2 regions of the Zhongshania guokunii genome follow, and region 1 is predicted to be linked to the other one. Evidence: predicted binding sites of a transcription regulator. Region 1 holds the regulator's gene; the other holds the start of a gene.
The links. The regulator PhoB, encoded in region 1, activates phosphate uptake and scavenging genes when phosphate is short. The targets are predictions, from matches to a motif close to TGTCATAAANNTGTAACA.

Region 2: a site for PhoB is predicted at 1,907-1,924, ahead of AB4876_RS14240 (beta-helix domain-containing protein). Genes of this name have one in related genera too.

Annotation. Positions count from the first base shown of each region.
Region 1 is NZ_JBFRYA010000021.1:18,426-22,558, reverse strand. Features, by position in the region: gene AB4876_RS17490 (NfeD family protein) at 1-254, shown strand, start outside; gene AB4876_RS17485 (SPFH domain-containing protein) at 301-1,149, shown strand; gene purU (formyltetrahydrofolate deformylase) at 1,170-2,024, shown strand; gene phoB (phosphate regulon transcriptional regulator PhoB) at 2,110-2,817, shown strand; gene phoR (phosphate regulon sensor histidine kinase PhoR) at 2,824-4,122, shown strand.
Region 2 is NZ_JBFRYA010000013.1:42,680-46,812, reverse strand. Features, by position in the region: gene AB4876_RS14250 (cytochrome P450) at 1-661, opposite strand, end outside; gene AB4876_RS14245 (hypothetical protein) at 1,064-1,645, shown strand; gene AB4876_RS14240 (beta-helix domain-containing protein) at 2,019-3,713, shown strand; gene AB4876_RS14235 (TonB-dependent receptor domain-containing protein) at 3,812-4,133, shown strand, end outside.

The DNA.
Region 1 (4,133 bases):
AGTTTATTCATCCTAAAATGAAAAACCGCACGCTTTCTGGTATGTCGCGGGAGCAGGTGATTGGGCAAGAGGGCATGGTAATTCGTATTGGGCCGGAGGTGGAGCACGGTACTATGCGTTTTTCGATACCGGTGTTGGGCAGTGACGAGTGGCAGTTTATTTGCCGGGAGCCAATTTCGGTAGGCGATCGCGTGTGTGTGGAAGATATTTCAGGCAATACACTGATTGTGCGCGGTCCGCACGGTGGCGCCTAAGTAGGCATATGGCAAGTATTTAAATTCAAAGATAAGGAAGTGTGCGATGGATGGCTTGGCAGTAGTAATTGCATTGGCAATATTGGTGGTTATCACCCTGTTAAAAGGGGTGAAAACTGTCCCGCAGGGTTATAAACATATCGTTCAGCGCCTAGGTAAGTATCACGTTACTTTAAATCCTGGTTTAAATTTTATTATTCCGTATATCGATTCGGTGGCTTATAAGTTGACCACCAAAGACATTGTGCTGGATATTCCCTCGCAAGAAGTCATTACCGAAGATAATGCGGTGATTATTGCCAATGCGGTCGCCTATATTAATATTGTGGCACCAGAAAAAGCGGTTTACGGCGTTGAAAACTACACTTTTGCAATTCAAAACCTAGTCCAAACTGCGCTGCGTTCTATTGTTGGCGAGATGGCGCTGGACTCGGCGCTGTCGTCGCGGGACCAAATTAAAGCCAAACTAAAAGCCGCTATATCTGAGGATATTGCCGATTGGGGGATTACCCTGAAAACAGTAGAAATTCAGGACATAAACCCCTCGCCAACGATGCAGGCGGCCATGGAAGAGCAAGCGGCGGCAGAGCGCCAGCGGCGCGCTGCGGTGACTAAAGCTGAGGGTGAAAAACAGGCGGCCATTTTGGAAGCTGATGGCCGTTTAGAGGCCTCGCGTCGTGATGCGCAAGCCCAAGTAGTGCTTGCCAAAGCCAGTGGCGCCGCTATTTCGCTAGTGTCTGAGGCGGTGGGCAATGAAGAATTGCCTGTGCTTTATTTGCTTGGCGAGAAATACACCGAAGCGCTGCTGCGTTTGGCCTCTTCAGACAATGCTAAAACGGTGGTTTTACCTGCAGATTTGCCGCAGGCTTTGCGCGGTATATTAAATAAAGTCTAATGAAGGATTGAGCGTTTTACATGGATCATACTTATCGTTTAGTGATTAGCTGCCCAGATCGCGTGGGGATAGTAGCCCGCGTTAGTCAGTTTGTTGCAGAGCAGGGAGGTTGGCTCACCGAGGCAAATTATCACGCCGATGCCGAGAGCAATTGGTTTTTTATGCGTAATGAAATTCGCGCCGAATCACTGAAAGTGAGTGCGCAGGCCTGCCGTGCGGCATTTGCACCGATTGCCGAGGAGTATGGTATGCACTGGGCGCTGGTGGACTCTGCGGTTAAGCGTAAGGTGGTTATTTTGGCCAGTCACGCCTCCCACTGTATTGCCGATATATTGCATCGCTGGCACAGTGGTGAATTGGACTGCGATATTCCCTGTGTTATATCCAATCACGAAAACCTGCGTAGCATGGTGGAATGGCACGGTATCCCCTTTGAATACGTTGCTATTGATCCGCAAAACAAAGCACCCGCCCACGCTAAAATTATGGCCTTGGCCCAAGAATACCAAGCAGACTGCGTGGTATTAGCGCGCTATATGCAAATTATTCAGCCCGAATTTTGCCAGGCTTACGCAGGGCGAATGATCAACATCCATCACAGTTTCTTGCCGTCATTTATCGGTGCAAACCCTTATCAGAAAGCCTTCGATCGCGGTGTTAAATTAATCGGCGCCACCAGTCACTATGTCACCGAACGTCTCGATGAGGGGCCAATCATCGAGCAAGATGTAATTCGGGTTTCCCATCGGCACAGCAAAGACGATTTGGTTCGTCTTGGTAAAGATGTCGAAAAATCGGTGCTTGCTCGGGCACTGCGCAATCATCTCGAAGATCGTGTTTTGGTTCACGGAAATAAGACGGTAGTGTTTGATTAAGCTGGGAAAATTGGAAGTGTCATAAAATTGTCACTAAAAATCGTTTTAATGCAGCTTACAAATATCGCAAAAAAAGGTTAAAGGGATGACTGCAAGCACCATATTGATCGTCGACGACGAAGCTGCGATCCGTGAAATGATACGGGTAGGACTGGAGTTGGCCGGCTATGAGTGTCTGGAAGCGAGCAATGCGCAGGACGCACATGGCCTTATAGTGGATCGGCGACCTGATTTGGTGCTGCTAGATTGGATGATGCCGGTTACCAGTGGCTTGGAATTACTGCGTCGCCTGCGTAGAGATGAGCTGACCCGCGACCTTTTAGTTATTATGCTGACCGCCAAAGACGATGAAGACAATCGCGTGCAGGGCTTGGATGTGGGGGCCGACGACTACATTACCAAACCGTTTTCATCGCGGGAGTTAATGGCGCGAATTAAAGCTATAATGCGGCGCTCGACAAGTCGTGAGCAGGAGGAGAGCATCGAGGTCGCAGGCCTGAAATTAGACCCTAGCAGTCACCGGGTGTTTGTTGACGCCACGCCATTAGAGATGGGGCCTACCGAGTTTAAATTACTAAAGTTCTTTATGACCCACCAAGAGCGGGCGTATAGTCGCGGCCAGCTTTTAGATCAAGTTTGGGGAACCAATGTCTATGTCGAAGAACGCACAGTTGATGTGCATATTCGGCGGCTTCGCAAGGCGCTGCAGACCGAACTTCGCGACTGCGGCCTCTTAATTCAAACAGTTCGGGGAACGGGCTACCGTTTTTCCACCACGGGTGTTTGCGCATAGCGCGAAATGATGCGGTATTACAGCTGGAAGACAGAATTATTACGGCTTAGTGTGCCATTGCTTGCAATGGCCGGGGCCTGCGTTGTTTTTGACTTGGGGGTATTGCCCCTGCTGGTGCTCGCAATATTGATCTGTGGCCGTGTATTGCAGCAATTGCAGCGTCTGTCGGATTGGTTGTACAGCGGCACCGGCGAAGAGCCGCCGGAGGCAATAGGGATGTGGGGCCAAGTTTTTGATGTGATATACCAAATGCAGCGAGACTCTAGTCAAGACAGTGATCGCCTGCAGGCAATGATTGATTATTTACACTCTTCATTTGCGTCAATGTCCGACGCGGTGGTGATGCTCGACCCCCAGGGCAATATCGAGTGGTGCAACTCTTCCGCCCACGATTTACTTGGGCTAAGGCAAGAGGGAGATGCCGGCCGGCAGCTGGTTAATCTGCTGCGCAGTCCCGCCTTTTTACGGTACTTTGAGGCAGAGCGCTATCAGGCGCCACTGGAGATGAATTCCCCCGTAAATGGCATGATCAACCTCAGTATTAGTGTCAGTTTTTTTGGCAAGCGCAATCGTCTATTGTTTGCTCGTGATGTGACTCGAACCCACCGTTTAGAGCAAATGCGTAAAGATTTTGTTGCCAATGTCTCCCATGAGTTACGCACGCCACTCACTGTGATTAACGGTTATCTAGAGACTTTTTCTGAGCACGGTGGCGAAAATCCGCGCTGGGATAGGGCGGTAAATCAAATGCTGCAACAGTCGCGGCGGATGAATTTATTAATCCAAGACCTTATGTTGCTGTCGCGCTTAGAGTCGGTGCCAAAATTGGCTGATGAAAGTGTTATTCGCTTGCGGCCATTAATGGAAATGATTCGCGAAGAGAGTGAGACCGCAGCGAGTGGCTCGCGGAATATTGTGATTGAATGTGACGATAATATTGCAATAAATGGCAATGCCAATGAATTGCGCAGCGCTTTTTCTAATTTGGCGGTCAATGCTGCGCGCTATACCAGTGAAAATGACAAGATAATTTTGCGCTGGTATCAAGATGACTACCATGCCTATTTTGAAGTTGAAGACACCGGAATAGGCATTGAACCCCAGTATATCCCTCGTTTAACAGAGCGGTTTTACCGCGTAGATCAAAGCCGCTCCCTTGATACGGGCGGCACTGGGCTGGGTCTGGCCATTGTTAAGCATGTTCTTATTCGCCATCGAGCCGAATTGCGTATCCGTAGTGTGCCTAATACCGGCAGTGTTTTTAGCTGTGTCTTTCCCAAATCTGCAGCAGTAAAAGTGGCTTAAGCTGGCGGTAA
Region 2 (4,133 bases), on a different contig from region 1:
TGTCGCCTGCTTCCTCGGCCTGCACCAAGTCAGAAATCAGGTTGGCTTCGGGCTTTTTCCGAACTTCGGCTATGCGCTTTAGGAAGTAATCTCGGAAATCTTCGGTGTCTTGGCGCATTTCTGCGCGCTGGGCATCGGTTAATGCCGCCGCATTGCCGCCGGCGGTGACATTATTAGACCAGCGCCGAAAATCTGCGCGCATCTCTGTTTCAATACCCATGATTTGACCGATGATATGGACCGGCAGCGGTGATGAGAACTCTTCAATAACATCAAATTCTTCGTTCTCTGAGGCTTCATCGAGCAATTGTTTAACAATCGCGACAATTTCGGTGCGTTTGCTGTCCAGCATCCGCTTTGAAAAGGCTTTGTTCACTAAATTGCGCAAGCGAGTGTGGTCTGGAGGATCGCTCGCCAGTAAGTAAGGTGAATCGGGCGCAGGGTTGAAATCGCCGAAGGCCAGCTGAATTAAAGGGCCTGACGAGAATTGCTCGTGATTACGCAGTACCGCTTGCACGTCGCTGTGGCGGCTGACGGCATAGGCATTCATTTCAGGGATGTACTTAACCGGTTCGTGTTCGCGAAGGTAGGCGTAATAGGGGTAGGGGTCGGCTTGAACAATGGCTTTGGTTGGGTCGTAATTGGCGTAGAGAGAACTCATAGTCTGTAAATCCTAATTTTATTGTGCGTAGGCCATCTAATTCAATATTTATTGACTAATCTATCAGTATTGGCGGAAGAATAAAATTATTCCATGCTGTATTTATACCTATGCAGTGCCGTTGGGTGTTTTTTTGTTGTTTTAAGCTATTGAAAAATAGAATGAATTAGCATTTTTTCGAGTCTCTTGACGGTCGCCGGCACTGCTTGGATGGGCGGTCAATTTAGTAGAGGGCCTACGATACAATACGAGATCGTAGTAGACTTACCGCCGCTTAATAAGATAGCTATACAGCAAGCTGGAATACTATGTGCTTGTTGCGAGAGGCTACATTAAAGAGATTGGTTGGCTTATCACTACGGCCGCTGGTTTGTGACAAATTCGGGTGCCAAAGGACGATTAATGAAATCCATTCTGCCGCTGATATTTTCAGCTTTGTTTTTATTTGCCTGCGCCAGTAACGAGACTGTGGTGTATTCCAATGGATTCAGTTTTGGTAATTACGATTATGTTGTAATCGAACGTGATACCAATAGCGCTATTTACGGTATGGATCTTGAGTTTGGCAATATGATTGGCGCCTATAATATGGCGGTGGTCGGTTCCAAAGAAATTGAAAACCTGCCCTACACAGCCAAAAAACGCACATTAGGAGTGCAGTTGTCGGTTAGCGGTAGCGATGAGCGCATCATGCTGGGTATTTCCTTTCAAGATTTTATCACTGGTCGCACGGTGGCCACGATTGGCTCAACGGAAAAAGGCGACTTATTCGACCGCGATGATCGCAAGGATATTTTTGAGCTAGTGAGCAATACGGTGGTTGCCGCAATTAAGCGTGACAAGCAGTTGAATGTGCAAAATGGCCGTTCGCTTGAGCGCAGCAGGGCGGTGCCTATCGCTGAGTCTGTGAATAGTAATGAATATGACGAATATGAGTCGGCAGCGGAAAAGCCTTATTCGCTAACACCAGATTTTTCTGAATAGCTAAGTGCTTCTGGTATAGAGGTATTTAGCGGCAACCAGTCTATATATAAGGTGTTTCCGCTTAGCCTTTGCACGACATTGATATTACCCAACGTTTTTTTAATGTTGGCGTTTCAATGGCTTTTGACGTACTCATATTGCGTGCCAAAACTCCCCCCTAATTAAATTCTTAGTGTAACCGCTTCGCTGCAAAACTCTGCCGTCATCAGAGATCCTTGCCCGAACAGAAGTTTTATTACAGCATAAGCGAACTTATCGCGCTGTCATATAACTGCAATACACGGTTCATATATCTGTCACCAAGTCTCCCTAACATACGCTCCATTAATACAAACCTAGAAAACCTTAGAGTCTGTTCCGGAGATTAGTTCTTATGAAAAAGATTTTTGCTTTAAGCACGATGGCGGCTGCCATGGTACTTGCGGGCTGCGGTGGTGGTGGCGACATTAATATAAATGCGCAAAACAATAGCACTACTACCAGTACCGGTGGTGGCAACGGCGGCAACACATCTGCCAACGGCTGCGCGAGCTATAGTACTACAGGTGGAATTACTCGTCAGGGCGCCGACAGCGGTGTTAACTGTGTATATGGTCCTGATTTCGTTAGCCTGACTAACCCTATCGATATTGGTCCTTCTACTCCGGTGGTATTTACCAAATTAGCCAACGGCGGTGTTCACGTGTTTCGTGACAGTTTAGTGGTGGGCCGCAACTACAGTAGCGATGCCGACCTTGTGGCTGCGGGCATCGAAAAAGGTGGCGACGGTTCAAAAATTGAAATTGAAGCAGGTACAACTCTGGCTTTTCAGTCTTCAGATGACTACGTAGTAATCAACCGCGGCTCTCAGATTTTTGCCGAAGGCACCGCATCTGCGCCAATTACTATTACCTCTGTATCTGATGCAGTGGATGGCACTGTTGGCGCGGAAGAGGTTCAGGCCTGGGGCGGCATGATCATCAACGGTTTTGGTTTAACGAATAAGTGTGCCTATACCGGTAGTCCAGCGACAAATGATTTGGCGACAACTGCATCTGGCTGTCATGTAGCTGCTGAAGGTAAGGCTGGTGGTGGCCAGACTCATTACGGCGGTGCGAACAATGCCGACAGCTCAGGCTCACTGAAATACTTCATCGTTAAACACACTGGCGCACAGGTTGAAGAAGGTAATGAATTAAACGGTATTTCTTTCGATGCCGTAGGTTCAGGTACGACGGTTGATTTCTTGCAAGCCTATTCTACCTATGACGATGGCGTTGAAATGTTCGGCGGTGCGGTAAATATTAGCCACTACATTGCAATGTATGTTCGTGACGACTCTATCGATATCGATGAAGGTTACAGCGGTACTTTTGATTACGCACTTGTTATTCAGTCAGAAACAGATGGTAACCACTGCGTGGAATCTGACGGTATTGGTAGCTACAGTAGTAAGGATCAGGCCACCATTGACGATTTTGTAGCGCGGGGCTTGAACTCTCGGGCCACGATTAAAAACATGACTTGTATCATGTCTTCTAATGATGGCCCTGCAGGCACGGCGGCCGGCTTAGGGACTCATGATCCAGGTGCAGGCATGCGAATTCGTGAAGCGCATTTCCCTATAATTCAAAACGCCCTGATTACTTCTGCCTACCAAGGCGATGTATTAACTGGCGATGACGATTACAACTACTGTGTACGTATCGAAAGTGCTGAAGGCTTGAAAGCCGCAGCTGAGGGTGTACTTAAAATCGAAGGCTCTATCATCGCTTGCTCTGATCTTACAAAAGGCGATTTGCTGCCTGGCGGTAAGACCCAGCTGGAATTCCTTAATGAAAATAGCCAAACATTGACGACATTAGAGGCTGGCGAGGACCCTACAGCAGCTAGCAATGCCAACCTAGATATTCTTGACGGTTTCTTTTCGCTGCCAGTGGCTGATATGAAAATTGGCGGTGCGGCGCCAACGGTAGCGCCTATTGGTCGCGCATTTTTCGGCGCAGTCGTAAAGGATGACGATTGGACTGCTGGCTGGGCTTACGGGATTGATCCTGCGAATCGCGGTGAGCCGCTTTGGTTCGAGTAAGCAGTAAAACAGGTTCAGCTTAAGCCGTAAATCAGAGGGCGCCTTACGGCGCCCTTTCTGTTAAAACCCGATCAATTTATGCACGTGGGTCGTTTCTCATGAAAAAAAACGTAATTAAAAAAGGTGTGTTGCCTGCGTTTACCGTCAGCGCACTTAGCCTTGCGATAGGCGCAGTGGCTCAGGAAGCCGGCTCTGACGGCTTTGCTCTTAACAAGCCGATAGAGGAAGTCGTCGTCGTTGGGCGTCTTAAAAGTAGTGCTGAAAATGTTGTGATAGAGCGTTTAGAGCAAGAGGTCGCAATAGACTTCTTGACCTCAGAGGCAATCGGCCGAGTCGGTGACTCGACTGTCGCAGCGGCGCTGCGCCGTGTGCCGGGTGTTACCCTGGTGGATGACAAATATGTATTTGTTCGCGGTTTAG